DNA from 2 places in the Ornithinibacillus bavariensis genome. Region 2 is predicted to be linked to the other one. Evidence: a T-box and tRNA genes for the amino acid it is inferred to sense, from the RefSeq annotation. Region 2 holds a T-box; the other holds one or more tRNA genes.
What was found. A T-box is a leader RNA that pairs with one kind of tRNA and senses whether it is charged. The one in region 2 lies ahead of serS (serine--tRNA ligase), so its partner is inferred to be a tRNA-Ser.
Positions count from the first base shown of each region.

Region 1: it has a tRNA-Ser gene. The T-box ahead of serS (serine--tRNA ligase) is inferred to sense a tRNA for this amino acid. The anticodon was not compared.

Region 1 is NZ_JBNPWZ010000002.1:176,810-192,683, forward strand. Features, by position in the region: gene HNR27_RS04730 (glycoside hydrolase domain-containing protein) at 1-409, opposite strand, end outside; gene HNR27_RS04735 (class I SAM-dependent methyltransferase) at 581-1,291, shown strand; gene HNR27_RS04740 (NUDIX hydrolase) at 1,303-1,794, shown strand; gene HNR27_RS04745 (nucleoside phosphorylase) at 1,801-2,553, shown strand; gene HNR27_RS04750 (DUF4177 domain-containing protein) at 2,734-2,931, opposite strand; gene HNR27_RS04755 (HIT domain-containing protein) at 3,030-3,356, shown strand; gene HNR27_RS04760 (HIT family protein) at 3,386-3,871, shown strand; gene HNR27_RS04765 (GNAT family acetyltransferase) at 3,896-4,795, shown strand; gene HNR27_RS04770 (zinc dependent phospholipase C family protein) at 4,795-5,397, shown strand; gene HNR27_RS04775 (hypothetical protein) at 5,980-6,528, shown strand; gene HNR27_RS04780 (DHA2 family efflux MFS transporter permease subunit) at 6,587-8,086, opposite strand; tRNA gene HNR27_RS04785 (tRNA-Thr) at 8,694-8,766, shown strand; tRNA gene HNR27_RS04790 (tRNA-Ser) at 8,781-8,869, shown strand; gene HNR27_RS04795 (RpnC/YadD family protein) at 9,019-9,849, opposite strand; gene HNR27_RS04800 (GNAT family N-acetyltransferase) at 9,993-10,508, shown strand; gene HNR27_RS04805 (GNAT family N-acetyltransferase) at 10,520-10,993, shown strand; gene fosM (FosM family fosfomycin resistance protein) at 11,002-11,424, shown strand; gene HNR27_RS04815 (DUF6376 family protein) at 11,461-11,889, opposite strand; gene HNR27_RS04820 (metalloregulator ArsR/SmtB family transcription factor) at 12,049-12,375, shown strand; gene HNR27_RS04825 (SRPBCC family protein) at 12,362-13,060, shown strand; gene HNR27_RS04830 (MFS transporter) at 13,252-14,484, opposite strand; gene HNR27_RS04835 (ABC transporter substrate-binding protein) at 14,696-15,874, shown strand, end outside.
Region 2 is NZ_JBNPWZ010000011.1:10,414-26,287, reverse strand. Features, by position in the region: gene HNR27_RS15175 (deoxynucleoside kinase) at 1-140, shown strand, start outside; tRNA gene HNR27_RS15170 (tRNA-Ser) at 960-1,052, opposite strand; gene serS (serine--tRNA ligase) at 1,182-2,456, opposite strand; T-box leader at 2,510-2,726, opposite strand; gene HNR27_RS15160 (D-alanyl-D-alanine carboxypeptidase family protein) at 2,799-4,133, opposite strand; gene guaB (IMP dehydrogenase) at 4,266-5,741, opposite strand; gene HNR27_RS15150 (YaaC family protein) at 5,929-6,876, shown strand; gene HNR27_RS15145 (HD-GYP domain-containing protein) at 6,963-8,057, opposite strand; gene gyrA (DNA gyrase subunit A) at 8,520-11,027, opposite strand; gene gyrB (DNA topoisomerase (ATP-hydrolyzing) subunit B) at 11,123-13,042, opposite strand; gene remB (extracellular matrix regulator RemB) at 13,077-13,349, opposite strand; gene recF (DNA replication/repair protein RecF) at 13,393-14,505, opposite strand; gene yaaA (S4 domain-containing protein YaaA) at 14,527-14,748, opposite strand; gene dnaN (DNA polymerase III subunit beta) at 14,945-15,874, opposite strand, start outside.

The DNA of each region.
Region 1 (15,874 bases), on a different contig from region 2:
TTTTAATATTAGATTCATGCAAAAGTTTTACTTCATTACTGTCTAAGCCAGCGGAAACACCTTCTTTGTCTCCAAGATAGCGTCCCCATATAGTCGGTTTTCCATAGTTGTCAATAACACAGCCGAGGAAATCACTGTCGGTATACGTTGCAGAATCAACACCCCAATGAATTTCATCACTTTTATCATCTTGTTTGTTATCCTTATCTAAATTTTCTTTATCATTGTTTTTAGTAGCATCTTCCTTATTTTTGCTTTCTCTTCCTTCTACATTATTTTCTTTTTCCGCTATTTCGGAGTTTTGAGCTTTATGAGTTGTTTCCTGTGGCGTATAAAAGAAGTGAAGCAGGATGGGGATGGTAATAATAATCACCAAGCTTATCAGGGTAAAAAGTTCGTACTTTCTCATAGTTAAACCTCCCTTCTTCCCCTATAGCAGTGTATTTCTGGAAGGGACGATAGGTGTGGGCAATCTTCGAAAACAGCTCTAACTTATTGGAACTTTACTGCAGGAAAAGGGATAAAATTGTCGAAATAAATAGATAGAGGAAGAAATAAAACATAGAAGAGGAAATGCATAATGAATCGAATTGACCATATACGTAAAGAGGAAAAAGCTTATCACGATTTTTGTTATGACAACTATACTTTATTTGAAGGTGGATCTTGGTTGCATAAACCAGTCAGTACAGTTGTTGAATTATTGCCATTGTTTGCTAGCTATAAGAGGGTGAATGTTCTTGATTTAGGTAGTGGGGTAGGACGTAATAGTATTCCAATCGCGGAATGGATTCGAGAGGCGGATGTATTAGGCAAGGTTGTTTGTGTTGATTTGTTAGATTCGGCAACGGAAAAGTTAAGAACTTATGCTAAACAATTTCATGTTTCGACGCTTATTGAACCAATCAAATCCACGATTGAAAGTTATTACATTAAGAAAAGTGCGTTTGATTTCATTGTAGCTGTTTCAAGCCTAGAGCATGTAGAATCTGAAGTCGCACTGCATACGGTATTAAAAGACATGGCAGCTGGAACTAAGTCTGGAGGGATTAATTGTATTATTATTAACTCCGACCTTGAAGAAATTGATGTGGAAACTAGTAAAAAACTAGATGTAAAAGTGGAAGTGAATCTTTCCACTGAACAAATGAATCACATTTTAGAAAATAACTATAAAGGATGGACCGTATTAAAAAGTCTTGTGAAGCAATTAGAGTATAAGATTACTCGAGGTGAACGTGAGATATTGCTGAGAACGAAAGCCATCACCTATGTCGTAAAGAATAATTAGGAGCGGGTAGTATGGAGTCCATTTATGTAGATTGGGGCAATTCAACAGTTAAACTAACCTGGCTACGAGATTTTCAAGCTCCGCGAGAGTTAGTGACTAGTGCTCATGGTTTTTGCTTTCATGAGGGAAAGGTAATGCTAGTTGATTTAGACAATCGGGGGTGGGATATTCCAGGTGGACATGTAATGCCAGGTGAGACCCCAGAGGATGCCTTTAAACGTGAAGTGATGGAAGAGGGATATGTCGAGGGCGACTGTTTCTATTTAGGTGCTATTGAGGTAAACCATCGTGAGAACCCTAACTGGGATGGCTTGAGTCCATATCCAGTAGTTGGTTATCAAGTGTTCTACCGCATGGATATACATGTTATTTATACATTTAAGGCAAGGTATGAATCTAGTAGAAGGGCATTCATTAAACCATGTGATGTAAAAAGCTACTATAAGAATTGGCATGAAATCTACAAACATATCCTAGCTTATGCGCAATTAAAAGGAGAATGACAGACAATGAAACTATATGGGGACTTTACGAAAGAGGACTGGAAGAAATCATTAAAAATAGAGGAAAAATATATTCCTGAAACGTTTATTTTACATGGAGAATGGGAGCATCATGAAAATCTATTACTATGGAAAAATATTTTAGCTAATGATCAATGGCTACCTGAATGGAATACAGTAATAGGGGATCATCATGAGAGAAAAGTAGGTTTTTCTAATGTGTTTGGTGGACCATCTGCGGCTATTACTGCCCATCTCTTTGGAACATTAGGGACGGAGAAGTTCATTCAAACGGGCTATTTCGGCGGATTATCTCGTGATGTAAACTATGGAGATATTTTAATCGTTACAGGTGCATATATGGAAGATGGTGTATCCCAGTGGTATTCTCCAGGGGATACAATGGTATATGCAGATCATGATTTAATAGAAGCCGCTATAGGTTTCTGTGAGAGGAAGGGGTACCAATATGTGACAGGTTCTGTTTTCTCAACGAGTGCCATGTACATGGAAACAGCAGAAATTGTAAAAGGCTGGTCCGAGGACGGCCATTTTGGTGTCGATATGGAAACAGCAACTACCTTTGCCATTGCTAAATACTTTAAGAGAAGAGCAATTGGACTATTAAATTTATCTGACCATATCATAAACGGGGATACCTTCTATTCGACAACGGAGGAAATTAGTCAAATAATGGATGAGACAGATAGACGAATAAGGGAGTTGGCTTTATATTTATCCACATTAGACCTTTCATAGGAATTTTAAGGGAAGAAGCATTGTTCCCAGTAATAAAAAACACTAGAAGCCTATTATTCTACTATATATAATAAGGACAAGTAGGAGTCAAAATTATAGACTCCTACTTGTCCTTATTTATTTCTATTAAAGCTAGCTTCGATAAATGAGGAAAGGCTACCCTACTATATTTACTATCCGCTATTCAACTTTTCTTTTAAAAACTAATTGGTTACATGCAATAGAAATACTATCGTTAGAATCTCCTGCGTTTGGAATGATGGTAACCAATTCCCACCCATCTCTTCCGTATTCATTTAATTCTTGTTCAAACTCTTCGCGGTCTGCAGTGTTGATTGATAGAGTCCAAGTCTCAACTAGGTATTCCCATTTGATCAATGATATCCCTCCAAAAGATGATTTTTGCTTTAATTTCCATTTTATCATATCCTAAATATTATAATATTTTAAAATCATTTTAACAGGGGGACATTATATTGACTAACGACTTTTATTGTGACGAAGTACTTAGCGGAAATACTATAGTAGAAAAAGTGCACGAAACTGAAAATGTTTTGGCTTATTATCACACTCGACCTGCATATGATGTTCATATTGTCGCTATTCCCAAAAAGCATATTCCTTCTTTAACGAACATTGAATTAGAGGATCAGGCTATTTTATTCGAATTAATAAAGGTAATCCAAAAGGTAGCAGCAGAAGTTGAGAAGAAATATGGTGCATGTCGGGTAATTACAAATTTAGGAGAGTATCAAGAATCGAAACATTTGCATTGGCATATTGTTTCTGGAAAGAGAAAATAATTCGTAATAACGAAGAAAGGGACTAACAAATGGTAAGAATCATAAAATTGTCTAATGGTGAAACCGTAGAAGTAGAATGTCTAAGCTGTGAAATTGTAAGTGGCGCAGTCCAACCTGATGGAGGAGTAGTGGTGGAAACGGAATTTTTTCACGCTCATCAGGATGTCGCATACCCAATTAAAGGGTTAGTCATATTAGCATCCAAGCGTCATTTTACCACTATGGATGAAATGTCCGAGGAAGAACAGCTTGATTATATTCATTTACTAACTAGAATTAGGAGAGCACAGCGTGAAATTTTAGGAATCGAGAATGTCTATTACTTCTATAATGAAGATACTACCCATCATTTTCACACGTGGATGGTACCAAGATATAAATGGATGTATGAATTCGGCCGTTCCGTAGAATCAGTGAGACCCGTTCTTCTTCATGCAAGAAATCATATGAACAATAAAGAAAATGTTCACGAGGTTAAACAAGCGATCCAAGCTCTACAGAAAGCATTAAATTAAGGCTGGATTAGCTAAGGAGAGATAATGGAAATCATTATAAAAAAATACAATAATTCATATAAAGAGGAATTAAGAGAACTTATAATTCAAGCCAATGGGGAATTAAATCTTCTAAATTTAGTAGAAGGCAATCGTAGTACTAGTAAAGGTTCATTTATTGCTCTACAAAAAGAGAAGATGATTGGGTTAATTACTTCATGGAAAAGTATTTTTCATCCATACTGTACTTACTTTCGGTGTATTGCCCTACCTGAATATTTAGATTGTCTTGATAGGTTACTTGCCGAAATGGAAGGTAGCCTTAGTAAGGGAGATTATCCTCTACAAATATCCTTAGATGAGAATTCCATTTTAGGCAACTATTTTAGCAGGCTTAATTTTAAAATCATCAGAAAAACCTATTTGCCATCATTGGATTTATCAGTGTCATTGCAAGGAATGCTTCCCGTAGCTCTTCAACAAATAAAATCATTAAGAGAAATAGAAACAAGGCCAGACATTATCACTCAGCTAACAAAACTAGTAAAACGTAACTATGAAGAAACCCATCTTGTAAATCCCGTAGCTGATTTAACGTTAGATAAATGGAAGGAAATGATTTGGGCTGAGGATATATTGCTGGATGGAAGCTATGTTTATCTCAATGAAAAGGGAGATGGAATATTAGCATATTCATTTCTACATAAATCAGACCAGCAAGGGACTGTTGAATTAGGATGGTCTGGGGCAAGTGATTTATCAGAGATAGACATACTCTCTATACTTTTGGAAAAACAAATCTATTATTCTCAATTACATGGCTACCGTTTCCTTGAAGGAGAATTTGATACTACAAGTCCTTATGCCATGCACATGCTGAAATCTAAACCATTCCCAAGAGAGCCAGTTTTAATAACGTTTCAAAAAGAGAAGGAGAATGACTAATGGGGTCACGAATTATGCACTTAATCGTAGCTACTCAAATCGCTAGACAATCTACAATAATGGATAAGCATGCATTTCTAATCGGTGGAATTGCACCTGATGCCGTCTACCCAAAAACAAGGTCACATTTTTATAAGGGTAATGAGGATGATTACACAACCTCGATCGATTTTAACGCTTTTCTAGAAAAATATCCCCAACAAAGTGACTATATACTGGGGTATTATACCCACCTTATTGCAGATTATATTTGGGTAAAAGGTTTTTACCAAGGTTGGTTGAAAAATCGAATGGATCAAGATAAAACCCTTTTGGAGAGATATCACCATGATTTTAAGGTTTTGAATGGTAAATTACTGCATTATTATCAGATTGATACAAATATTTTAAAGGACTTTCAGCTAACATCCATTCATGACCTAGAGGAGGTTAAGGTAGCGGATGTAGAGAAATTTATTCCTTATCTTATTGAAGATATCCATTATCCTCAAGAAGATCTGGAAGCAGCATTAAATGTATTTACCTTCCAACAGATTATTGGTTACGTGGAAACATCGATTGAAGTCGGTATGATGAGGTTGAAAGAAATAGGGATTGGATAGTTCGAGAAAGAAAGGCAACCCCATTTAAATCATTTATGAAGGCATTATCCAAACAAGCTTGGCTGAAAAAATAGATTATTTTTATTTCCTCTCCAGATTTAATGGCTATTCCAGAAGTAAATATTGGTATAATTGAAATGACACTCCAGAGGATTTGATACGAAGTTGAAGATTATGGACGGTTTACTAAAAAAGATTTTGCCAATTAGCTAGATGACATTAATGAGAAATGATACTTTCGGACTATTAATATAAATATTTTCCAATTATTTGAAACCTTTTCACGTCCATATTCGTCTTATATAGAAGAGAACTATTATTTTATTATCCCACAAGAAACTATATTGATTTCCAACTTTATTAGAAAGGTTATTTGCTAAAGGTTGGACGAATGTCAAATTTTCACTATGTTAATGGAATATATTATACCTTCCAACTAATGGATAAGATCCCACTCTATGGATTTACATTGTAGTATTAATCATGAATGGGATTTGTTATTCCTATTACAATAGTGATCTATTTAATTCTTCAATACGAGAAGGGTGGGGGGAACGGTACCCTGATATCAGGGAGGCGAAAATGAAGAGGTTACTTATAATAATGCTGTTTGGTATCATATGCTTAGTTGGATGTTCATCCAATACCTTGCAAGAGGCAATAAGTGATAGTGTGTATGGTAAATTTGATAAACCGGAAATTTTGTACCAGAATGATGATATTGGAATTGTATTATTTTTGACCAAGAATGAAAAAGGAGAATTTATTATTTGTCAAAGCTCCTATGAAAAAAATGGATTAGATCGTTATAATTTGGTCACAAGTGGTGATCAGATGATTCCGATAGAGCTTGGCAAGAAGTCGGAATTTATCACGCTAAATTCAATCGAGGAAAAATCTGGTGATTCATTTAATGTTATATGGGGTGGGATATTCCATCACTCAGGTGCTAAACATGTAGCGTATAAAATACATAGTACTGATGAAGGGGCAAAGGTATTTCAAAATAATGTAGAAATTAATAAAAAGCATGTTTTTGTCGATGTGATAGAGGAGCCCATTTCAGATTCTTATACGATAACATTTAACATTCTAGATAAAGAAGGCAATATATTGTTTACTTATAATTAATAAGACCCTTTTGAAGCTCACAATCCAAGGTGGATTCATTCAAAAGGGTCTTTCTGCTTTATTTACTTTTGGTATTATTTTCTGCTTCAGGCTGGTTAACAGGAACTCTTTTAATGAAAAAGGCTAATATTAATGCTGCAATTATAATCAATGAAGATACGAAGAAGGAGAAGTTTATCCCATTCAACATTGCGTGATTGACAAGTTGTGATTGCACGTCAATTGCAGAGCTTCCTGTATCAATCATACTTTCGTCAATCGGTCCCTTCGTTAACTCTTCCAATTTTGCCTCTGTTCTTTTATTCATGACTGTAACTAATAAAGCTGATCCAATTGCACCTGATACCTGTGATAATGTATTATTCATTGCAGTTCCATGCGGATATGCTTGTGGTGGCAATTGATTCAAACCATTTGTCATGACAGGCATATTGACCATGGACATTCCAAATGAACGAATCGAGAATAAGATTGCTACGAATGCAAATGAAGTCGTCAAGGATAACTTACTAAATTCGTAGGTCGTAACCAGCAAAATGAGTAATCCGATAATGGATAAGGTTTTTGCACCGTACTTATCAAATAGTCTACCGGAAATAGGAGACATAATTCCCATTACAATCGCACCTGGAAGCATTAGTAAACCTGCTTCTGTTGGTGAAAATCCTCGAATCATTTGAATGTAGATTGGCACTAAAATCATCCCTGAAAACAATGCCAGTGAAATGATAATCGATATTGCGGAGGATAGCGCAAACATCGGATATTTAAAAATCCTAAATTCAAGTAATGGCTCTTCAAGTCGATACTGTCTAATAATTAACGAAATAACACCGATTACTCCAGCGATGATAGTACCATATACTTGCGGATTACTCCATCCTAGGTCTCCGGCAACACTAAATCCATATAGGAGTCCACCAAAACCAATACTAGATAATAGGATGGATAGCACATCTAATTTAATTTTACGCTGCGGTGTAAAATTCTTAAGTTTGAATATCGCATAGACTAGTGAAAGAATAGAGAAAGGTAGTACAATGTTAAATAACATTCTCCAACTATAATGTTCCACAATAATTCCTGATAAGGTTGGTCCTAATGCCGGTGCTACAATCATAACAAGCCCAAATACTCCCATAGCCTGTCCACGTTTTTCAATAGGAAAAGCAACTAACATTACATTCATAAGTAGTGGCATCATAATAGCTGAACCAGATGCCTTAATCATTCGCGCTACAATTAATACGCCAAATGTAGGAGATAGGCTTGCAAGTAATGTGCCAAGTGAGAATAAGCCCATTGCTGTTATAAATATCGCGCGGTTTGAGAATCGCTGAATGAAGAATGCACTTGCAGGAATTAGGATTCCATTTATAAGCATATACCCAGTTGCTAACCATTGAGCCTTCGATGGACTAACTCTAAATTCATCAATAATAGAAGGTAATGCTACATTTAAAAATGTTTCATTTAGTATGGCCACAAATGCTCCAATAAATAATATCGCTATTATTCCATAAGGGACTTTATGTTCCTGTGTTTCAACTTTAGTCATAATATTCTTCCTACTTTCTTTTTTCAAACTAAAAGCACTTAAGTATTTTATACATATAGTAAAATCTTTGCAACAGATAAGGTAAGCTATTAATAGAAAAGATTTATGTTTATAAATAATGCTAAAAATAGGTCTTAGAATTTTCCCTATCAGGTGAGCAAAACTACAATATCCTTCATTACTATGTTAAAACATAGGAAAATTAAAATTTATATTGAAGTAGTCATTACAACTATATTGCCACCATTATTGTCTATTTACTTATCAGATTAGAATATGAGGATCAAATAAATCAGAATCAGGTTTAAAAAGTTTGCAATAAAATTTATAAATTTATAAAGCTGTAGAAATAGAAGCTGTGGTTCATAACATCTAGTAGCTTTTATAATGAAAATAGGGAATATAGATTACCAATAATTTTTACTTGAAATCATCCAAGGATAGGAGTATTATTTTCTTCGTAAGTTATACTAAGTATCCTAGCTAATATCGTAAACCTGCTACAGAGGTTCATGTATTCTATGAAGTACAGCACTCAACATCCATGGGTTATTTAGAAAGTGCAGGGAGCTTTATGTTCGGAGTATATCATGAATTTAATAACTATGCTGGTGTAGCACAGCTGGTAGTGCACTTCACTCGTAATGAAGGGGTCGGAGGTTCGAGTCCTCTCACCAGCATCATTCACTATTATGGAGAAGTACCCAAGTGGTTATAAGGGGATGCACTCGAAATGCGTTAGGGGCTTTATAGCTCGCGTGGGTTCGAATCCCACCTTCTCCGTTAGGAAAATACTTAAGAGTTCAGCCGTATCCAATAGGATACGGCTTTTATATTTTTTCTACAGAACTTCCGTCACTAAGCATTTTTTATTTCGTAAAGACTATTAGTGAAACCTTTTTCTTGATTTTAAAAGTACGTGTTCTTTTCAATCAATGTTTTTTAAATTTATCTAGATTTCCTGTTGATGTTGGGAAAAATTCAGATATATCAAAGTTAATTTTATCTGCTCCCCCCATTCCAACTAAATTGCTCAATTCCTCTGTTAGTATCGATTGTAATTCTTCTCGTGTTGGGAGTAAATAATCGATGAAGTAGAATAATGAAGAAAGGTATTGTTTGGATTTGTCTTTTTGCTGGGAGAAATGTCTTAACACTTGAACCATTAGCTTACGTTTTAAGATGTATCTTTTCAAATCATTATTTTTTGTTTCATTTGCGTAGATTCCTGCTAATACTGCAGCCGAAAATGGATTCGATGACTTTTGAAGTTCATGAATATCCTGTTCTAAATAGTTATACACGTGGTAGTGATAGATGATACTTGTACCATAATAATGATAGTCAAAGTAATTTTGTCTGCGATTTCCCTTCGAGTTTGTAAGAATGGCAATGGCGTATATTTCACGATCGTACTTATCATATATTCGATAGAAATAGCGAAACATTTGTTTTCGAAATGCTCTATCTGCCTTTCCGTTAATCTCAATATGTATCAATAGCCACTTTTCGTTTCCGTTTACAAGTGGCACTTTAATAACTAGAACAGCATAACTTCTGTTTGATCTATAATCTAAAATCTCTTGAAAAAAATCCTGTTGTAGAAAGGTTACTTCCTTTGAAAAATTGATTTTCTCATGCAGGAATGGAGCGAAAAATAGAATAAACTCCTCAAACAATTCACTTATAAGCTTTTTCCAAAGTCTATCATAATCTGGAGAGCCATATGTCGCTTTTTCCTCCTGTATGACGGGAGATAGCATTCGGTTTCACGTCCTTTTTCTTCTTATTATATAGGAACATATATTTGCAACCAATATTTTTTTGAAAGCATTTAATTTTTTTAAAGGGTTTTAGTCGCAAAAACTAGAATACTAGAATAGGAATTTTATATGGGGGAATGGCTGTGATAATTCGTTTGTTAGAACCAAACGATGCTAAGGAATATTACGATTTACGTTTAGAGGCATTGCAAGTAAATCCAGAAGCCTTTTCTACGAGCTTTGAGGAAGTAATTACAAGCCCAAATATAGTTGAACATTATGAGAAGAGCTTTCGACAGACAAATACCTATAATTTTGGTGCATTTCAGGAAAATAAGATGATCGGAATGGTAACATTATTTCCCGAAACAAAAGAAAAATTAAAACATAAAGCTAGTATTTTTGCAATGTACGTAAAACCCGCATATAGGGGACAAGGTATTGGAAAATTACTTCTTGAGGCTGCACTTAAACAGGCATACGAATTAGGCGGTCTATCTAAAATTAATCTGTCTGTAGTATCTAATAACCATGAAGCAAAGGGACTTTATCAAAGGTATGGCTTTAAGACATTTGGATTAGAAGAGAAGGCACTTATGGTTAATCATGCATTTTATGATGAAGAATATATGTCACTATGGTTATCTAATAAAGAATAGAGGGTAAGAAATTGGAATTGACAACAAGTAGAATTAAAGAAAATACTGCAATTGAGATCCTAACTTGGAAATATGAAAAGCCGTATGATTTTTATAATAATGTTCTATCTGGCGAAGCTATTTTGGAGTTGATGAGTAATTCTTATCGAGCAGTTCTTCATAAGGAAGAGGTAATCGGTTTCTTTTGTACAGGAAGAGATGCACAAGTACCTAAGGGGCATGAGGTTAATGCCTATGCTGATTCTTGTGTGGATATTGGAATTGGCATGAAACCGGAATTAACTGGTAAAGGAATAGGAACCATTTTTTTACGGTTTATTTTACAAGAAGTTTTACGAGAAGCAAAAGGCAGTATACGATTAACGGTGGCAGAATTTAACCTTCGAGCAATTCGCCTATATGAGAAGTTTAATTTTTTAAAGCAGAGCGAGTTTGTTAGGGGCGATGGTGTTAAGTTTATTGTAATGGTAAGAGACGAGGAGTAGGATTAAGAATGAAATTAGGTGGAATTAATCATCTATTATTTTCGGTATCGGATTTAGAGCAATCCATTCAATTTTACCAACATGTATTTGATGCAAAACTCTTGGTAAAGGGGAAAACAACTGCTTACTTCGATTTGAATGGACTATGGCTGGCATTAAATGAAGAAAAGACAATTCCTCGAAACGAAATAGAACATTCCTATACACATATCGCTTTTTCAGTAGATGAGAAGGACTTTGACGCACATTGTAAAAAGCTAAAGGAACTAAATGTACGTATACTTATAGGAAGAGAAAGGGATAGTCGGGATAAACAATCTATTTACTTTACTGATCCAGATGGACATAAATTTGAGTTTCATACAGGAACATTACAGGATAGATTAGACTATTACCGGAAAGAAAAAAAGCATATGAGATTTTATGAGTAATGACTGTAAAAAGGATTATTTTTAAATAATCCTTTTTCAATTGTTCTCTAAATTTTGTATTTGATCCATAAACGTTGTAATGTTATCTATAGATTGGGTGAAGTCTGTTTTATTGAGATCCTCTATCATTAGTTCTCCAGATTGTATTTGATTAATTGTATCAAGTAGTTTTTCATTTTGTATGAGTATTTCGTTGTGTATGCCTTCTGCAATTGCAGGGGCCTCAATAGAATTAAATTCAGCTATGGTATTTTCTATATCTAACAGTTTCTCCTCTATGGAAGTTACATTCACTTCTCCGTTATTCATTATTGACTGTACCTCTACTGAAAAGGCGCTTAGTTCATTAATAAAGTCCGTTGTTTCTGTAGCATAATGAATCGTCTTCCTTGTCTCCTCAATAATGCCACAGCCCGTAAGAAGTATGATGGTTGAAAGAAGTAAAAGTCCAAGGGTCTTTTTCATTTAATTTCTCCTCTTATTATTTATTAATCATAGAATAGCATGTTACTCCTAAGCTGTCTTGATGTGAATGAAACAATTTTAAATAAGTGTTGACGAATATGAAATCCTTTGCTAAATTATATATAACCAAAAGGTTATATGAATAAGGTGTGAAAAAAGATGTCGGATGTGTACAGAGCTTTAGGCGACCCAACAAGAAGATTTATCCTGAATATGTTAAAGGAGGGTGATTTAACTCAAAAGGAAATTGTAGCTTCATTTGATATCTCACAACCAGCAATCAAGAAGCATTTGAATATTTTAATGGAAGAAAATATTATTTCTGAAGAGATTCAAGGAAAATATCGTGTATACTCCTTGAATAAAGGGAAATTACAACTTGCATACAATGAAATGCTTCAATACATCGCAGACTTACTAGATAATAAGCTCGAGAGCTTAAAAAATTATGTGGAAAAAGGGGAAAGTCGAGATGACCAAGGTTGAAAATTTTGTTAAGCGGGAAATCGTTGTAAATGCACCGATGGAAAAGGTTTGGGAGGCTCTTACAAAAGAGGAGCACTTAAACAAATGGTATACAAAAGAAGCGAAATTGGATTTTCGTGTAGGTGGAAAAGGTTATATGGATCATGGCTGGGGTGCAACTTCAGAGGGTACTTTTACCGAGATAGTTCCTATGAGGCGCTTTGTTTTACAGGGAAATGATGGTGATTTTACAACGATAACAAACGTAGAGGTTGTGGATGAAGGGGTAAAGGTCAGTATTACATATTCTGCTTCTTATCTCGAAGAAATGGATGCAGCTTCAAAGGAAAATATGTTATTTGGGACTGGACAATTTCTGGAGAACCTTAAAAGTGTTTATGAAACAGGATTAGATAATCGGAAAAACTTATGGCAAGCGTGGATTGGGATCGTACACACAACTCATCACGAGTCAATTGGCACAGAAATTTTACAAGTAAATGATAGTTCTGCTGCAGCGAATGCTGGATTGCAACCTGGAGATATCGTTATTGGATTGGATAATGTTCCTGTGTTAGGCTATGAATCGTTTGAGCGGTTTTTAAATTCAAAAGCCATTAATGAACCAGTTTCCTTACAGGTACTGCGTGGTGCAGAAGAGCTTGAGCTAATAAGTAATGTAGAGCCATATCCTGTGTCATATTGAAAGGAAAAGTAATGTGAATTTTTTTAAATGTGTTATAGATTAATCTTGGATGAAGATGCTAAATTCATTGTTATATTGTGACACTTTTTCCATGATAGGTTTATATCCTAAAGTATTTAGTAAAAAGCTAGGTAAAATCAATATGGTTAATTTAGTGCTGGGCTAAGAAGAAAATTCTTAGCCCATTAGATTTATTGCAATTTACGAAATGGGTGAAAATAAAGCCTTATAAAGAGAACAAAGATAATAAGTGCTGAAATACCAAATAAAATTGGAATTGGTAGCCATTCAGCCCATAATCCTGAAATGGTTAAACCAAGGGGGAGGGTAAGCTTCATGAGCATGGATGATGTTCCTGCAACACGGCCTAATAAATGGTTTGGTGTGAATTCTTGGCGAATAGTAAAATAGACGATATTGGAAATAGTTGTGGAAAACGTCCTAATACCTAGGGCAATTCCAATTGTCCACCAATTTGGTGCAATGATTAAGGTAACCATACCTACAACATCGAATAATAAACAATAGGTATAAATATTTCCACGTCCCCATTTTTTTCGAATACTACTTACTACTGATGCTCCTAGTAATCCTCCGATAGCTGAAATAGAAAACATAAGCCCTACTTCATCCTCGGTCGCTCCTAATTGATCTGTAACATAGAAAATAAGCACACCAATTACTAAACTAGCAGCAAAATTAATAAATAGAACCGTTATAGTTGGCGTTAATAATATTTTATTTTGGATTAACTCATCAATACCCTCTTTCATATCTTTCCAAATGGATATATTACCTGTACTTGATTTTTCCTCTGTTGGTAATTGAAGCAATTGGATACAAAGAAAAAGAATGAATAGACTTGCAGTATAAATAGCTAATGTAGAAGAAAAAGAAAATATAACAAGTAATGATCCTGCAATTCCAGGGCCAATAATCGAAATTAGAGTACTCACAAATGTTAATTTAGCATTTGCAGTGGTAAGTTGTTCCTTTGTTATAATTTGTGGAATTGTTGAATGGTTGGCATTACCAAACGTATAACCTGCAGAGGATAAAATGAAACCAAATAAATATAAGTGCCATAATTCTATCTTCTCATAGAATAAAAGAGAAACAATAAAAATCATAGCGATAACTTGAATAAGGCTTGTCCATTGTAGCATCCTCTTTCGATTGAATCTGTCTACTAATACTCCTGCAAGCATGCCAATAAAGATATTTGGAAAAAATTCTATTGCTCGCATTGCACTCATTGCTAAAGCGGATTGACTCATCTCATAAATTAATAATGGTATTGCGACCGAATACATCTGGGAACCAAAATTGGATACTGCAGTTCCACCCCACAGGAGTAAAAAATTTCTATTTTTCCAAAGCGAAATCTCTTTTTCTTTCATTACGTTCATTGCTTGGTTCTTCATTTTAAAATGCCTCTTTCCTTATTTTTCTGTATGTACTGTATGGAAATGGATTAAAGCTATATTTTATAGTATCCTTTAAAAAGGTGAATAAAAAGTGAAAAATTGATATTGATATGTTCACCTTTTTTTAGATAGCGAAGTATAATTTTATTTCTGCCTTTCATAAGGCTACATAGTACGATTTGTGGAAATAAAATAATAGGAGGAATTTATGAAATATCGGAATCATTTAAAATCGTTATTACACTATTTTCCCTCTAATATCCAGACGGAAACAACGATATCAAGCTTGGCCGTCATATTGAATTGCAGTGAAAGACATGTAAAAACAATTTTAAAATCTTTGCATGAACAAGGGGATATCCAATGGGTGATACAAAGAGGAAGGGGTAAAAAACCTTTACTCACCATCATTCTTACAGAGGAGCAACTGCTATTTGAAGAGGCAAAGGAGCTTGTTTCATCTGGGAAATATAGAAAGGCGTTTGAAATAGCAAAATCATTAAAATCCTTACAAAACGAATTCAACCAATGGATGGAGGCAGACTTAGGAATCGTACATGAAAAGGATGAGAATGTAGAACAGGATATATTACGATATTCATTCTATGAAACGAAATTATGTATGGATCCTATAAAAGCAGTTTCGCGACATGATGGACATATGATCCAGCAAATCTTTGATAGGCTTGTAGAATATGATCCTGAAAGAAACGTCCTTCTTCCTAGATTAGCACGGAGTTGGGAGAGTGGTGATGGAAGGATATGGATATTTTATTTGCAAAAAGGCGTTCCATTTCACCACGGGAGAGAAATGACCAGTGAAGATGTTAAGCAATCCATTAAACGGATACCAAGCAATAATATAATAGTGAAATCAATCAAAGAAATTGCTACACCTTCTCCGTATACGATAGTTTTTTATTTGAATGAAGTTGATTACTTATTTCCAAGATATTTCTCCAATAGTAAAGCCTCCATCGTACCTATAGAAGTAATACTGGAGGATGAGAAGAAATTTCAGAAATTCCCTATTGGTACAGGACCATATAGATTGACTGTTCATGATGACGATTTAGTTAGATTAGATGTTTTTAAAAATTATTATCGTGAGAGACCATGGTTGGACAGAGTTGAAATAATTAAAACAGCAAATTCAGCAAGAGAAGTTAACCATCCCCTGATGTTAAAGGCGCCTGACGATTCGTGGGAGGAAATTAGAGAGATAGAAGAGGGGGCAGATTATATCACCTTTAATTGTAGTCGATCTTTAATGAAGGACATTCGATTTAGAAAACGTTTAAGCGAAATCATTAATCCTGTAGAGTTCTGTATCGAAGGGGAAATTGTTGCATCTAGCTTTCTATCGAATAGAAGTCTAGAATTGAAC
Region 2 (15,874 bases):
ATGCATGCCCTATCCTAAGAATTAACATCTCCGATTATGATCTTATGGACGAGGAAACATCCATTGAACCGATCTTACAAAAAATTGGACACTTCATTCAGCAGTCCAGACGCTGGGAAACGAGAGAACTAATAAAATAATAAAAAGATGATATATCATTTCGGTATATCATCTTTTTATTTTAGCTCTATTTAAAGGTGAATATTGATAAATTAATACCTGACGAAAAGCCTTTTATATAAAGATTCACAGTTCACTATTTATGATTGAATGTCATTATGCTCTATACTTCATTTCAAACTGAGCATCCTAGCCAAAATGATGCTTAGAACACCTCTATGCTTCATTTCATTCTGCAATTTAATTCAAAATGACGCCTAGAACACCGCTATGCTTCATTTCATTCCACATTCCAGTTCAAAATGACGCCTAGAACACCTCTATGATTCATTTCATTCCACATTCCAGTTCAAAATGACGTTTAGAACACCTCTATGATTCATTCCACTCCACATTCCAATCCAAAATGACGTTTACAGCACCTCTATGCTTCATTTCACTCTGCAATCCTATCCAAAATGATGCCTAGAACACCGCTATGCTTCATTTCATTCCACATTCCAGCCCAAAATGACGCTTAGAACACCTCTATGATTCATTTCACTCTGCAATCCTATCCAAAATGACGCTTAGAACACCTCTATGATTCATTTCACTCTGCAATCCTATCCAAAGTGACGCCTAGAACACCGCTATGCTTCATTCCACTCCACATTCCAATCCAAAATGACGCCTAGAACACCTCTATCCATCATTTCATTCTACAATCCAATCCAAAATAACATTTATAACTATAATTCAATATACAGCCCTAAAAATCTCCATAAATCTAATTCCAAATAAAAAAACCGCTACTAAAGTAACGGTTTTTTATATCTCCAATATTTATGCGCTTTTAATGGAGGAGGTAGAGGGATTCGAACCCCCGCGCGGTTTGACCCGCCTGTCGGTTTTCAAGACCGATCCCTTCAGCCAGACTTGGGTATACCTCCATCACAACAAATAATAATATACAGGAATTAAATTTCATTGTCAATGAGATTTGCCTACTTTTTTCGCCAAATGAAAATAAAAAATTGTTTCGATAATTTTTAAAATAGAGAGGGGAAAACCCCTCTCTATTATTGAATGACTTCTTTGCCACCCATATAAGGAATTAATACTTCTGGTACCTTGACACTTCCGTCTTCCTGTTGGTAATTTTCTAGAATTGCTGCCACTGTACGACCAATTGCTAAGCCTGATCCATTTAGGGTATGAACAAATTCAGGCTTACCATTTGCCTCTCTTCTAAAGCGAATACCAGCACGTCTTGCTTGGAAGGCTTCAAAATTAGAGCAAGAGGAAATTTCACGGTACGTGTTTTGACTAGGAATCCAAACCTCAATATCATACTTTTTAGCTGCTGTGAAGCCTAGATCACCTGTGCACATGCTCATGACACGATATGGTAATTTTAATAGCTGTAATACCTTCTCTGCATGTCCTGTTAGCTCTTCCAACACTTGGTAAGAGTCCTCAGGCTTAACAAATTGTACAAGCTCTACTTTATTAAATTGATGCTGTCTAATTAACCCACGAGTGTCGCGTCCAGCGGAACCAGCCTCTGAACGGAAGCTGCCGCTAAATGCTACATATTTAGTTGGGAGATCTTCAGCATTTAGAATCTCATCGCGATGGTAGTTCGTTACTGGTACTTCTGCTGTCGGAACCATAAAGTAGTCCCAATCCTCTAATTTGAATGCATCCTCTTCAAACTTTGGTAGCTGTCCTGTTCCAGTCATACTAGTACGATTAACTATCGTTGGTGGTAGCATCTCGACATAACCATGCTCTTCGGAATGAAGATCCATCATAAAGCTCCATAGTGCACGTTCTAGTCTTGCTCCAAGGCCTTTATAGAACACAAATCTGCTGCCTGTTACCTTTCCAGCTCTTTCAAAATCAAGAATATCTAAATTAGTGGCTATATCCCAGTGTGCCTGAGCATCAAAGCTAAAGCTAGGAACCTCTCCCCATTTCCTTGCTTCGATATTATCCTCTTCATCCTCACCAACTGGAACGCTTTCGTGTGGAATGTTAGGAATAGATAGCATGACTGTTTCTAACGTAGCTTCAATATCTCGTAACTCATCATCATATTCCTTAATCTTGTCACCAACCTCACGCATTTCCTTAATAGCCGCATCAGCATCCTTCTTTTCCTTCTTCAGCTGGGAAATTTGTTTGGTTACCTCGTTTCGCTGAGCCTTTAAAGCTTCTGTCTTCGTAATTAACTCCCTGCGTCTTTCATCGAGTTCACCGAATCGATCAAGCTCTGATAAATCTTCACCACGATGAGTTAATTTCGCTTTAACCTCTGCAAAATTATTACGTAAATACTTCATGTCTAACATGATCATTTCCTCCTTTAAATTATTACAAAATAACAAAAAAACCCTCATCCCAAAATAGGGACGAGAGTTTATATTCCCGCGTTGCCACCCTTGTTGAAGAGAAATCTCTTCCGGCTCTATTCGTGTTAACGGTACGAATCCGGGTTTACTTACTATGGTTCGGTAAACCAGTTCAAGGATGGATTCATAGTATACCTACATCGATTTTCACCAACCATCGACTCTCTTTTGGTAAGCAACACTATTACTATTTCCTATCATAACTTTTATTTCATTTTAATTAAGATATATCATAGCTAATTTTTTGCTAAGATGCAAGTTTTCATACGAAAATCTTAATAATTAGGAGAACCAACCTTTTACTGTGTCCACGATGCTTGAGAAGATTCCACTAAAGAAATCACCGATTGCACCCAGTGTAAGCATAAACCAGTTTGATTTTTCCACTGATTCATCTGCAACTAAATCTACTGATAAATGATCACTATTAAAGATATAACCGTAATCACTATCACCAGTGTACACGAGTTCAGCAGTACCAATTTTCTCACCTTTTTTAACTGGTGCTACTAATTGTCCATCTTTATTTAGCTTATCTTTATTTATTTTATATTCAACTTTATAGAGCTCTTCATCCCCATTATTAATCGGTAGGGTGAATCCCTCTTTAAGTGAAATATTTACTGTTTTTTCCTTACCTTTTGCTACTGGAAGTGTCTTTTGCTTTTTCAACTGATAACCAGCAGGGAAAAGCTCCTTATACGTAAATTTTCCAAAACCATAATCCATTAGCTTTGCAGTTTGTTCAAAACGAGCTGCTTTACTATCTGTACGCATCACAACAGAGATTAAACGTGTTCCATTGCGTTCAGCAGTTCCTGTAAATGTATAGCCAGCTAAACCTGTATAGCCTGTCTTCAATCCATCCATGCCTTCATAATAAAATTGTTTGAGATAGGTTGCCTTATGCGGAAGCATCCAGTTTAAATTCTCTACCTTATAACCTTCAAAATCATCCTCAATTCTACTTGAAATATCAAGTGCATGTGGAAAATCGTTAATTAAATTGTAGGCTAGAAGCGCAAGTGATCTTGCTGATAAAAGATCTGTTCCATTCGGATCTGTACCTTCTGGATGGTTTTCACCAAGGGAGCTATTGTCTAGTCCCGTGGAATTTACAAATTTATAATCTGGAAGGCCCATTTCTTCAGCCTTCTTATTCATGCGCTTAACAAATTCTCCCTCAGAACCGGAAACTAATTCAGCAAGTGCGATCGTTGTCCCATTATCAGAGAAAATAGCCATCGCTTCATATAGTTCTTTTACGCTATAGTTTTTGTCCTGCGTTAATCCGATTCCGGAAAACTCTGGATTAGCAGAAATGCTATACGCATAATCACTAATTTGGGTTGTGGTTTCCCAAGTAATTTCCCCATTTTCAATTGCTTCCAACACAAGGTATTCTGACATCATCTTTGTCATACTTGCTGGTGGAAGGGCGATATCAGGGTCTTTCGCATATAAGACCTTCCCCGTTTTTGCATCAACTAAAATGGCTGACTCAGCATCTAATTCTAATTCAGCTGCTTGTGTAAGTATTGGTTGTCTAATTAACGATGCTGTTGTGACTAGTACAACAAGTAACGCCATAAATAATTTTGAATAGATCTGTTTCACCTTTTTTAAACCTCCACCCCTGTATTTACATTCATTATGTCTGTTTTTAGAACACCTTTAGTATTTTATCATAGATTAGTATAAAAAAATAGACGGGCAAATTGCCCATCCTTATAGAATTATTTGGTAAATTTAGCTTTCTATGGAGTAGTTCGGTGCTTCTTTCGTTATTTGTACGTCATGTGGATGACTTTCTCTTAATCCAGCATTTGTAATACGGATAAATTGTGCTTCTGTACGTAGTGCCTCAATTGTCGGTGCTCCGCAATAACCCATTCCTGAGCGTAAGCCTCCAATTAATTGATGAACCGTATCTGCTAATGGCCCCTTATAGGCAACTCTTCCTTCAATTCCTTCAGGTACTAGCTTCTTCGTATCCTCAGCATCTTGGAAATAGCGATCCTTTGATCCAGCTTTCATTGCTGCTACAGATCCCATTCCCCGATATACCTTGTAACGTCTTCCTTGGAAAATCTCTGTTTCGCCTGGGCTTTCCGATACCCCAGCAAAAAGACTTCCTAGCATAACAGCATGTGCTCCAGCAGCAATTGCTTTCGTAATATCTCCAGAATACTTAATACCACCATCAGCGATTACTGGTACACCATATTCCTTCGCAGCAATTGCACAATCATAAATGGCTGTTATTTGCGGTACACCAACTCCAGCGACAACACGGGTTGTACAAATCGATCCTGGACCAATTCCGACCTTAACAATGGTTGCTCCAGCTTCGATTAATGCCTTTGTAGCCTCAGCGGTAGCAACATTCCCAGCTATAATATCTAGTTCTGGATATGCAGCTCGTACCCTTTTAACCTGCTCTATTACACCCTGTGAATGACCGTGTGCTGTATCAATGACAATTACGTCTACACCAGCAGTTACTAATGCTTCTATTCGTTTCATCGAATCTCCTGTCACACCAACAGCTGCGCCAACAAGTAGACGTCCTTGTGCATCCTTTGCTGCATTTGGAAATTCAATCACCTTTTCAATATCTTTTATCGTAATTAAGCCTTTTAAAACACCTTTTTCATTTACTAAAGGTAGCTTTTCAATTTTATACTTTTGTAAGATTTTCTCTGCTTCTTCCAGTGTCGTTCCAACTGGTGCTGTTACAAGATCTTCACTTGTCATCACATCTGCAATAGAAATCGAATAATCCTGGATAAAGCGTAAATCCCGATTCGTAATAATTCCTACTAGCTTTTTCTCATCCTCATTGTTCACAATAGGAACACCAGAAATGCGATATTTTCCCATTAAATGCTCTGCAGCAAATACTTGATGCTCTGGTGTTAAAAAGAATGGATTGGTAATTACGCCACTTTCTGAGCGTTTTACCCGATCAACCTGCTCTGCCTGTTCTTCGATGGACATATTTTTATGAATAATCCCTAGGCCACCCTGTCTCGCCATAGCAATAGCCATTGTCGCTTCTGTTACAGTATCCATTCCAGCACTTATTATAGGCGCATTCAGCTTTAAATTCGGACTTAAAATAGTGCTAACACTTACTTCACGAGGTAAAACTTCTGACTTCGCTGGTAATAGTAATACATCATCAAAGGTTAACCCTTCTTTTGCAAACTTATCTGTTCTCATTTTATATCCTCCTTTATTGTGATCGTAGGTAAACAGTTACAGAATAATTCTTTTCTAGATGGAAAAGCTATATGTCATATCTATTGTTTTCTACAATACGCCAACCTATTAAGTATTTCAATAAGGGATAATTGAAAAAATGAAGTTGTTATTTTCTAATTTTTCGGTAAAAGAGAAGGGTTATTTTATGTTCGTTAACGATAATATTGCTTCCATCTATACTTATTTGCAATCACAGCAGACAGCACAAAATTATTTGTATCAATGCTATCAAAAAATCAATCCAATGGATGCAGAAAAAAAAAGCTATGAGAATTGTAATGTATTTATGTATTGCCTCGATCATGGATTAAGATATTATGCGGCTGGTGAAAAATTAGATCCGGTCCTACAGCCTGTCATGTTTTTTTATGGAATGACACATTTATTAAAAGCTCTGTTACTAACGAAACGAACGAATTACCCAGAATCAACGACTGTTTTAGCACATGGTGTATCAGCGAGAAAGCGAAAGAAAAAGAATTATAGCTTTCTGGAGGATGAAGTTAAAATCCAACATAATGGCTTATTTCCATACTTTTCTGAGCACCTTTTTCAGATTAAAAAAATTCCCTTTGAAAAAGTATCAATGAGGTCACTTCTTAGCCTAATTCCTGAGCTTACCCAATATTTTCATTTTGAGAAGATCATTAATCTAACGAAAATAGGGACAACAGGGAGTGCCATATTACGGTTACCAAAAAATCTATGTGATGCCTATCATCTAACAGAGAATGCACTGATTACTAAATTAGCTAAATACCTGCCTACCATTATTCATACAAAATTTACCCCGGAACATATCATTATTGAGCTGAAAGAACCGTTAACAGGACGGTCAGGACCATTTCAAATTGGTATGGATAACGCTATCTTCCTACCAACAGACCGTAACCTTTTCTTTCCAATATCCGAAGTAATGGTTCATTATTTAATTTTATATAATCTCAGTATGCTATCCCGTTATGAAGCAGAATGGTGGGGAGAACTTCTCACTACAAAACCGGATATTGATTTTCCTTTTATAACCGGATTTTTAACGATTACGCAAAGGAAAATACCTTCTATCATTGGTTCACATTTCCTAAAAGGATGATATGTAAAGTTATGGTTAGAAGGTATATAGAAAAAGAGTCCAATTCCTTGCTGCTATACAGCATCCTTACAAGGAATTAAACCCTATTACAAAATTTCACTGATAAACAATGAAAGACTATTGCTTAATGTAATAATTTCATCATTCTCCAGTCTTACAATTGGCCTTGTAGGGTTATTTTGTTCAATAAAGACAATTTCCCCCACCTGGTTATTCGATAATAAAACCTTCGTGCCAATGGAAAAGTTAGCAATGGCATCAACGAATACTTGTACAACCCTAGGATCAATTTTACTAAACTGCTCCTTTTGAAGCTCTTCGATAACTTTGAAAGGAGACTGCTTTTTTCGATAGCTACGTTCACACGTCATCGCATGATAAATATCACTAACAGCTATAATTCTAGCATATCGGTGAATTTTTTCATTGGAAAGACCTAGTGGGTATCCGCTTCCATCCATGCGTTCATGATGCTGTAATACAGCTAGTTTAACGGAATATGGGATCGATGCAATATGTTCTACCATTCGATACGAAAAGGTTGGATGATTTCTAATCTCCAGTTTTTCCTCATCTGTTAGCTGCCCTTCTTTGTAAAAAGCAAAGTTCCCCAGTTTAGCCATTCCTACATCACTTAGTAATCCCGCTAACCCAATTTGGTACCATTCGCCTTTTGAATAGCCCATTTTTTTACCTAAATAGGCACTTAAAATAGAGACGGATACACTATGATGGTAAAAATAATCCTGTTTATTTGCAAAGTGATGAAGTGTATACACTGCAGATGCAATGTCTTCCATTCGATCAATTAATGGCAGGATTAAATTTCGAACAGCAAAATTATTTATCGGTAAATTACGCTTCCAAGAATCAAATAGTTTTTTATACTCTTCCACCACATATAAATAATGGTCCTTGAACGGTAGTTTCGAAACTTGCGTATTGGCTTCTATTTCTTTTTCTTCTACTGGTTCACTTTCTATTCTTTCTTCTGGCTTATACATGCTATCATTTTCCAATCGCTCTGAAACCTCTACCTGATCTACTAGAAATTTATCAAGGATGAAAATATGTTCTTCCGTTAACACTGTCTTATGTGGGATAATTGGTCGATTTGTCTTCCCTATAACATCACGTAAAAGGATACAGCCTGGTACTAATTGTGATGGTGATACACGCATTTTCTACCCCTCCGTTTAAGAAATAGCAGCTGAGACATAAAAACGATTAACTAAAGAAGCGAATAATCTTCTGTTAGCGGATGAAAAATAGGTAGACTCCTTGATAAAAACTTTTTCTCACGAAGGTGAAATCGCTATCAATGTAGTCCTTGATTTTCGGTAGAACAGGTATCAGTAAAACCGCGAAGTAAAGCCTTGCTTCTACCGAGTAAGCAATAAGTTGCGAGGTGTAAAACTTCCCTGAAGTAATTTGCAACACGACGAGCATACAGCACGAGGAGGCTCACCAATCGTCCAGCGGTAAAGCAGACACGACGATGATCCTCTCGAGCAGATATTGCCCCTATACTGGAAGTGAAAGAATAGTATTTTTCCAGAGTGGGTTTTGCACCAAGTTAATTGTTCGGATTATTGATTAGTACTACCCCATTTGTTCCAGCCATTTTATTATTTCTCGATACTCTATTCGATTTCTTCTGTATCAGTTTCAACGGATTCATAAGCAATCTCTTCTACATCAGCAGATTCTTCTTCATCCTTTTCACGCTCAATTTTTGCAACAGTCGCCACTTCTTCATCATCTTGAAGACGAATTAAGCGAACACCACGAGTATTTCTACCAGTTTGCGAAATACCTTCTACAGGAATTCGAATTAGTACACCGGCTGCTGTAATTAGCATGATATCTTCTTCTCCAGTTACTGCCTTAACGGCTACAATATGACCTGTCTCTTCTGAGAGCTTGGCTGTAAATATTCCCTTACCTCCACGATTCGTAATTCGATATTGATCCTCTGGTGAGCGTTTTCCAATACCTTTATTCGTTACATGAAGGATTTGTAAGCCTTCCTCGAGAATTTCCATAGAAACTACTTCATCATCGCCACGTAAGGAAATACCACGAACACCCGCAGCAGTTCTCCCCATCAATCTAACCTGCTCTTCAGGGAAACGAATCAAATAGCCATTCTTTGTTGCAATCATAATATCTTTTGTACCGTCTGTTAATCGTACAGAAATTAGTTCATCATCATCACGTAATCCAAGTGCGATTAATCCACCTTTACGAATGTTAGCGAATTGAGAAAGGGAAGTACGTTTAGAAATTCCTCTTCTTGTTGTAAAGAAGAAATTCCAATCCTCTCTAAACTCGTTAACAGAAATTACTGCATTAATCCACTCTTCTTTTTCAATTTGTAATAGATTAATGATTGGAAGACCTTTCGCCGTACGGCTATATTCTGGTATTTCATAGCCCTTCACCTTGTAAACTTTTCCTTTGTTCGTAAAGAATAAAATCGTATCGTGAGTAGAGGTCGAAACGAGATGTTCTACAAAGTCATCCTCATGTGTACCCATTCCCTGAATTCCACGTCCACCACGCTTTTGTACACGGTATGTTGATGAAGGTAGTCGTTTAATATAGCCCTTATGTGTAAGCGAAATGATAATATTCTCTTCAGGGATTAAATCCTCATCTTCAAATAAATCGGCTCCACCAATCGTTATTTCAGTTCTTCTTTCATCTCCGTATTTTTCTTTAATCTCTGTTAGTTCTTCACGGATGATTTCTAGAACCTTTTCTTCATCAGCTAGAATAGCTTTTAATTCTTCAATTAGCTGTAAAAGCTCATTGTATTCATTTTCAATCTTCTCACGTTCTAATCCAGTTAAGCGCTGTAGTCTCATGTCCAGAATAGCCTGTGCCTGCTTTTCTGATAAATTAAAGCGCGTCATTAGACCGTCACGGGCAATATCTGCCGTTTTCGAATTACGGATTAGTGAAATAACCTCGTCCAAATGATCAAGGGCAATTCGTAATCCCTCTAAAATATGAGCACGGGCTTCTGCTTTTCTTAATTCAAAGGCTGTGCGTCGCTTAATAATCACCTTTTGGTGATCTAAGTAATGAATTAGACATTCTTTTATATTTAATACCCTTGGTACGCCATCAACTAGTGCCAAGGTATTAACTCCGAATGTTGTTTGTAATGCTGTATATTTATAAAGGTTATTCAATAGGACATTCGCATTAACATCACGGCGTAATTCCATGACAATTCGCATACCATTACGATCTGATTCATCTCGTAAATCAGTTATACCCTCAATCCGCTTATCACGAACTAGCTCAGCAATTTTTTCTATTAGCTTTGCTTTATTGACCTGATAAGGAAGCTCTGTCACAAGTATGGTAGACTTTCCATTGGCATGCTCTTCAATTTCAACCTTTGCACGAATGGTAATGGATCCTTTACCAGTTTCATATGCTCTGCGAATACCGCTTCGACCTAGAATAATTCCAGCTGTAGGAAAATCTGGTCCAGGTAAATAATCTTCCATAATCTCATCAATTGTAATATCTGGATCCTTACTTACTGCAAGAACAGCATCAATTGTTTCTCCAAGATTATGTGGTGGAATATTCGTAGCCATCCCAACAGCAATCCCTGAAGCTCCATTTACGAGTAAATTCGGAAAGCGAGATGGAAATACAACTGGTTCGCGTTCTGAACCATCATAGTTATCCTGGTAATCGATCGTGTCCTTATTAATATCACGTAGAAGCTCCATTGAAAGTTTTGACATTCTCGCCTCTGTATAACGCATCGCTGCTGCTGAATCACCATCTACAGAACCGAAGTTACCATGTCCATCAACTAAAGGATTTCGATAACTGAAATCCTGTGCCATACGTACCATCGCCTCGTAAACCGCTGAATCACCGTGTGGGTGATATTTACCAATTACTTCTCCAACGATACGAGCTGACTTTTTGTACGCTTTATCCGAATGCATACCAAGGTCATTCATTGCATATAATATTCTTCGATGTACAGGCTTCATCCCATCTCTTACATCTGGTAACGCACGAGAGACAATTACACTCATTGCATAGTCAAGGAAGGATGTACGTACTTCCTGACTGATATTTATTTCTTGTACACTTTGACGTTCCTGATCCGCCATAGATATAAAACCTCCTGATCATGTCGTTACCATCAAAGACGAAGATAACGACATCTAAGAAAAACAAGTTTGTATTTCTGCTATCCGTTTATTTGTTAAATATCTAAATTCTTTACATATTGGGCATTTTCTTCAATAAATAGTCGACGTGGCTCTACTTTATCACCCATTAGCATATCGAATACATGATCTGCATCGATTGCATCAGTAAGCTCAACTTGAAGTAATGTCCGATTACTAGGGTCCATTGTTGTTTCCCAAAGCTGTTCAGCATTCATTTCTCCAAGACCTTTGTAACGCTGTAGGCCTGGCTTTGGAGCTTGTGGTAAACTTGCTAATATTTTTTCAAGCTCTTTATCATCATACGCATAATAGATTGCTTTCCCCTGCTGCACCTTATAAAGCGGTGGTTGTGCAATGTAAACATAGCCATGCTCGATTAATGGACGCATAAATCGATAGAAGAAGGTTAAAAGTAATGTCCGAATATGGGCTCCATCCACATCAGCATCTGTCATAATAACAATTTTATGGTATCTTGCTTTTGTAATGTCGAAATCATCACCAATACCTGCTCCTAGTGCAGTTATCATAGAACGCACTTCATTATTGGATAAAATTCGATCGAGTCGGGCTTTTTCCACGTTTAAAATCTTACCACGCAATGGTAAGATTGCTTGAAAATGACGATCCCTACCTTGCTTCGCTGATCCACCCGCTGAGTCACCCTCTACGATATAAAGTTCACTAATTTCAGCATCCTTGGAAGAGCAATCAGCTAATTTTCCTGGCAGATTAGAAATTTCAAGTGCACTTTTTCTTCTTGTAAGGTCACGTGCTTTTTTTGCTGCTGCACGTGCACGTGATGCCATCATCCCTTTTTCTACAATCGTTTTACCGATAGAAGGGTTTTCAAGTAGAAATTTCAAGAATAATTCACTAAAAATGGAATCTGTTATCGCACGAACTTCACTATTTCCTAGCTTTGTTTTCGTTTGTCCCTCAAATTGTGGGTTTGGATGTTTGACAGAGACAATTGCGGTAATTCCCTCTCGAACATCATCACCAGTTAAATTGGCTTCATTTTCTTTCATTAACCCATTCTTACGTGCATAATCATTGATGACGCGAGTTAAGCCTGTCTTAAACCCAGACTCATGTGTTCCACCTTCATACGTATGGATATTGTTGGCAAACGAATAAATATTGTAATTAAATCCATCGTTATATTGAATGGCAACCTCCACAGAGATTCCTTGATCTTGTCCTTCAGCATAGAAAGGCTCGTGTAAGACTTCTTTATTGCGGTTAATATATTCCACATACTCACTTATTCCACCTTCGTAGTGGAACGATTGAGGTTCTTCATTCGTACGCTTATCCTCAATACTAATGCGAATTCCTTTATTTAAAAATGCTAGTTCACGAACACGCTGTACTAACGTATCTAAATCAAATGTTGTGGTTTCTGTAAAAATCTCTGGGTCTGGCTTAAAGTGGATGGTTGTACCAGTACGATCTGTCTCACCAATTACTTCTAGTTCCTTAACGGGTACGCCTCGTTCAAACCCTATAAAATGCACCTTGCCATCAAGGTGAACATAGACCTCTAGATTCGTTGATAGTGCGTTAACGACAGAAGCTCCAACACCGTGCAATCCACCAGAAACCTTATAGCCTCCGCCACCAAATTTACCACCAGCATGTAGTACAGTCATAATAACTTCAACTGCTGGTTTACCGGTCTTTTTCTGAATACCAACAGGTATCCCACGACCATTATCCTTAACGGTAATACTATTATCTTCCTCGACAATTATTTCAATATGATCACAATATCCTGCTAATGCTTCATCAATACTATTGTCTACGATTTCCCAAACTAAGTGATGGAGACCCTTTTCACTTGTTGAACCAATATACATACCAGGTCTTTTGCGAACTGCTTCTAAGCCCTCAAGAACTTGTATCTGATCGGCATTATATTCTTGTTCTACTTTTACATTTTCTTCCATTGCCATTATTCCACCTACAATCTACCTAAAGTATTTACTCAAACAAATCGCTCGAATAATCTTCAAGTTTACTTATTGTTGAAATCATGCTTGCGCGTTTTTTTAATGTAGCAACTGATAGTGTGCTCACATATAATTGGTTATCTGTTATTACAACTGATTTTGCATCCTCCCGAGGTCCAATTATTCCTGTAGAATTTTTCATCATCTCCTCCATAATGGTAGAGGATGAAATAATATGATAGTCAATGATGGAAACAATATCCTTTGACCGTATGACGTTACCATTTCCAATATGAATAAACAAAATATCTCCCCACATTCCAAAAGACTCGGGTTAGCTTCATCTATTAAAGGAATACAGTCCCATTAGTAACACGGAAAATTTCTGCCTTTTTTAAAGTTTCATGATGAATACCATCTACACTAGTTGTTGATACAAAGGTTTGAACCTTTCCTTGAATTGTATTTAACAAATGAGACTGTCTGTAATCATCTAGTTCACTCAAGACATCATCCAAAAGTAAAATTGGATATTCGCCTACTTCATTGAAGATAAGGTCAATTTCAGCAAGCTTAATAGATAAGGCTGTTGTTCGTTGCTGGCCCTGAGACCCATAGGTTTGTACATCCTTACCGTTAACATAAAAAAGAATGTCATCTCGATGTGGTCCAATTAAGGTAGTGCCACGTTCCATTTCTTTATCTTGTATTTGCTTAAATTTTTCCAAAAAGCTACTTTCTATTTTTTCCTTACTAGCACCTTCTAATACTTCTATCGTTGGTGAGTATACGATTTCAAGCTCTTCTAGCTCATGGCTTATACCATGATGAATTGGTTTTGCCCATTTCCGTAATAACTCTAGAAAAACAAACCGCCGCTCTAAAATGGTGCTTGCATGTTCAACTAACTGCTCTGTTAGAATATGCAGCATAACAAGGTTTTTATTTTGCTCTCGTTGCATTTGCTTTAATAAATGATTACGCTGCTTTAGTATTTTTTGGAACTGTCCGAGGTGATAAATATAGCGTGGTTGTATTTGACCAAGTTCCATATCGATAAATCTTCTCCGGATCTGCGGTGGACCCTTTACTAATGTCAAATCCTCAGGGGCAAACATGACAACATTTAATACACCAATATAATCACTTAATTTTCGCTGTTCTAAATGATTTAACCTAGCTTTTTTTCCTTTGTTAGATATTACTATTTCAAGCGGTATAGAGGTTGCACGCTTTTTAATCCTACCTTCTATTTTAGCATAATCCTCATCCCAGCGGATTAATTCTTTTTCCTTGGAGGTTCGATGTGACTTTGTAAACGCTAGTAAATAGATTGCTTCCATGAGGTTTGTTTTTCCTTGCGCATTCTCTCCAATGATGACATTTACTTTATCATCAAACGGAATATCTAGTTTTTGGTAGTTACGATAATTCGTTAATTTTAATTCTTCAATATGCATTTTTTATTCCTCATTTAGGAATTAATCCTTTTTGGTTACCAAGAAAGAGCCAGCTCCTTCAATTTCAACAATATCTCCTGGGTACAGCTTTCTTCCGCGTCGTTGCTCTAATTCACCGTTCACTAACGCACCTTGCTCTTGTAAAAATGCCTTTACCATTCCACCAGATTCCAAAATATTAGCTAGCTTTAAAAATTGACCTAATGGAATATAGTCCGTACTTATTTCGATTGATGTATGCAATGTTATCACCATTTTTCCATCGTTTATTTTAAATAATTCCATATAACCATTTTACTAAAGTTTTTGCTTAAAGGGAAGGTATGACCCTCGAAATACACTTAAAACGTTTCTATGTGTCTAAAAATGCGTTTTATAGGTATAAAAAAAGACTTTTATTACTTAGACAGCAGATAAAAGTCTTTTTTAAAATTAGATTTTAATATGTTCTTACTGGAAGAATTAATTGTAGCATCGCTGGATTGTCCACAGGGCGGATAACGAATGGACGCATAGCACCTGTAAAGTCAATTTTTACTTCATCCACTTCCATTACCTTTAGTGCATCTAGCATATACTTTGAACTAAAGGATATTTTTAATTCTTCTCCTTCAATAGATTGAACCGATAATTCCTCCGATACATGGCCAATTTCAGGAGAATTACTAGTTATTTCTAATATATTTCCATCCTTTGTGGTTAATTTCACAACGTTATTACGTTCTTCTCTTGCAAGTAGGGAAGCACGATCAATACTACTAATTAAATCTCTTGTTTTTACATGAAGTACTGTTTTACTTTGTTCTGGTATTAATCTTGACGTTTCAGGATAGTTACCATCCAAAATACGGGATAAGAAATTTAAGTGCTTTGTACGGAATAAAATTTGATTATTGGTAACACTAATTTCAACTGTTTCTTCCGTATCATCAAGAATTTTATTTAATTCATTTAAGCTTTTTCCAGGAACAACTATGCTCGAAAATTGAACACTAGATGAGCTTACTGGAACTTCCCTAGAAGCTAGTCGGTGACTATCTGTCGCGGTGAATGTTAATTTACTTTCAGATAAAGATAGATTAACCCCAGTCAAGATTGGTCTAGTTTCCATGGAAGAGACAGCAAATACAGTTTGTTTAATTAAGCTTTTCAGAATATCAGTAGGGATCTCAAAGCTATCATCGGTTTGTAATTTCGGTAGCTGTGGATATTCTTCTGCATCCTGTCCATTTAAACTAAATTCTGCTTTTCCAGAACGAATGGTCACTTTTAAATTCTCATCTGCAGTAATCTCAACATGTTGCTCAGGTAGCTTACGTACAATATCAGGAAAATATTTCGCTTGCAGTACAATACTACCTTCCTCAAT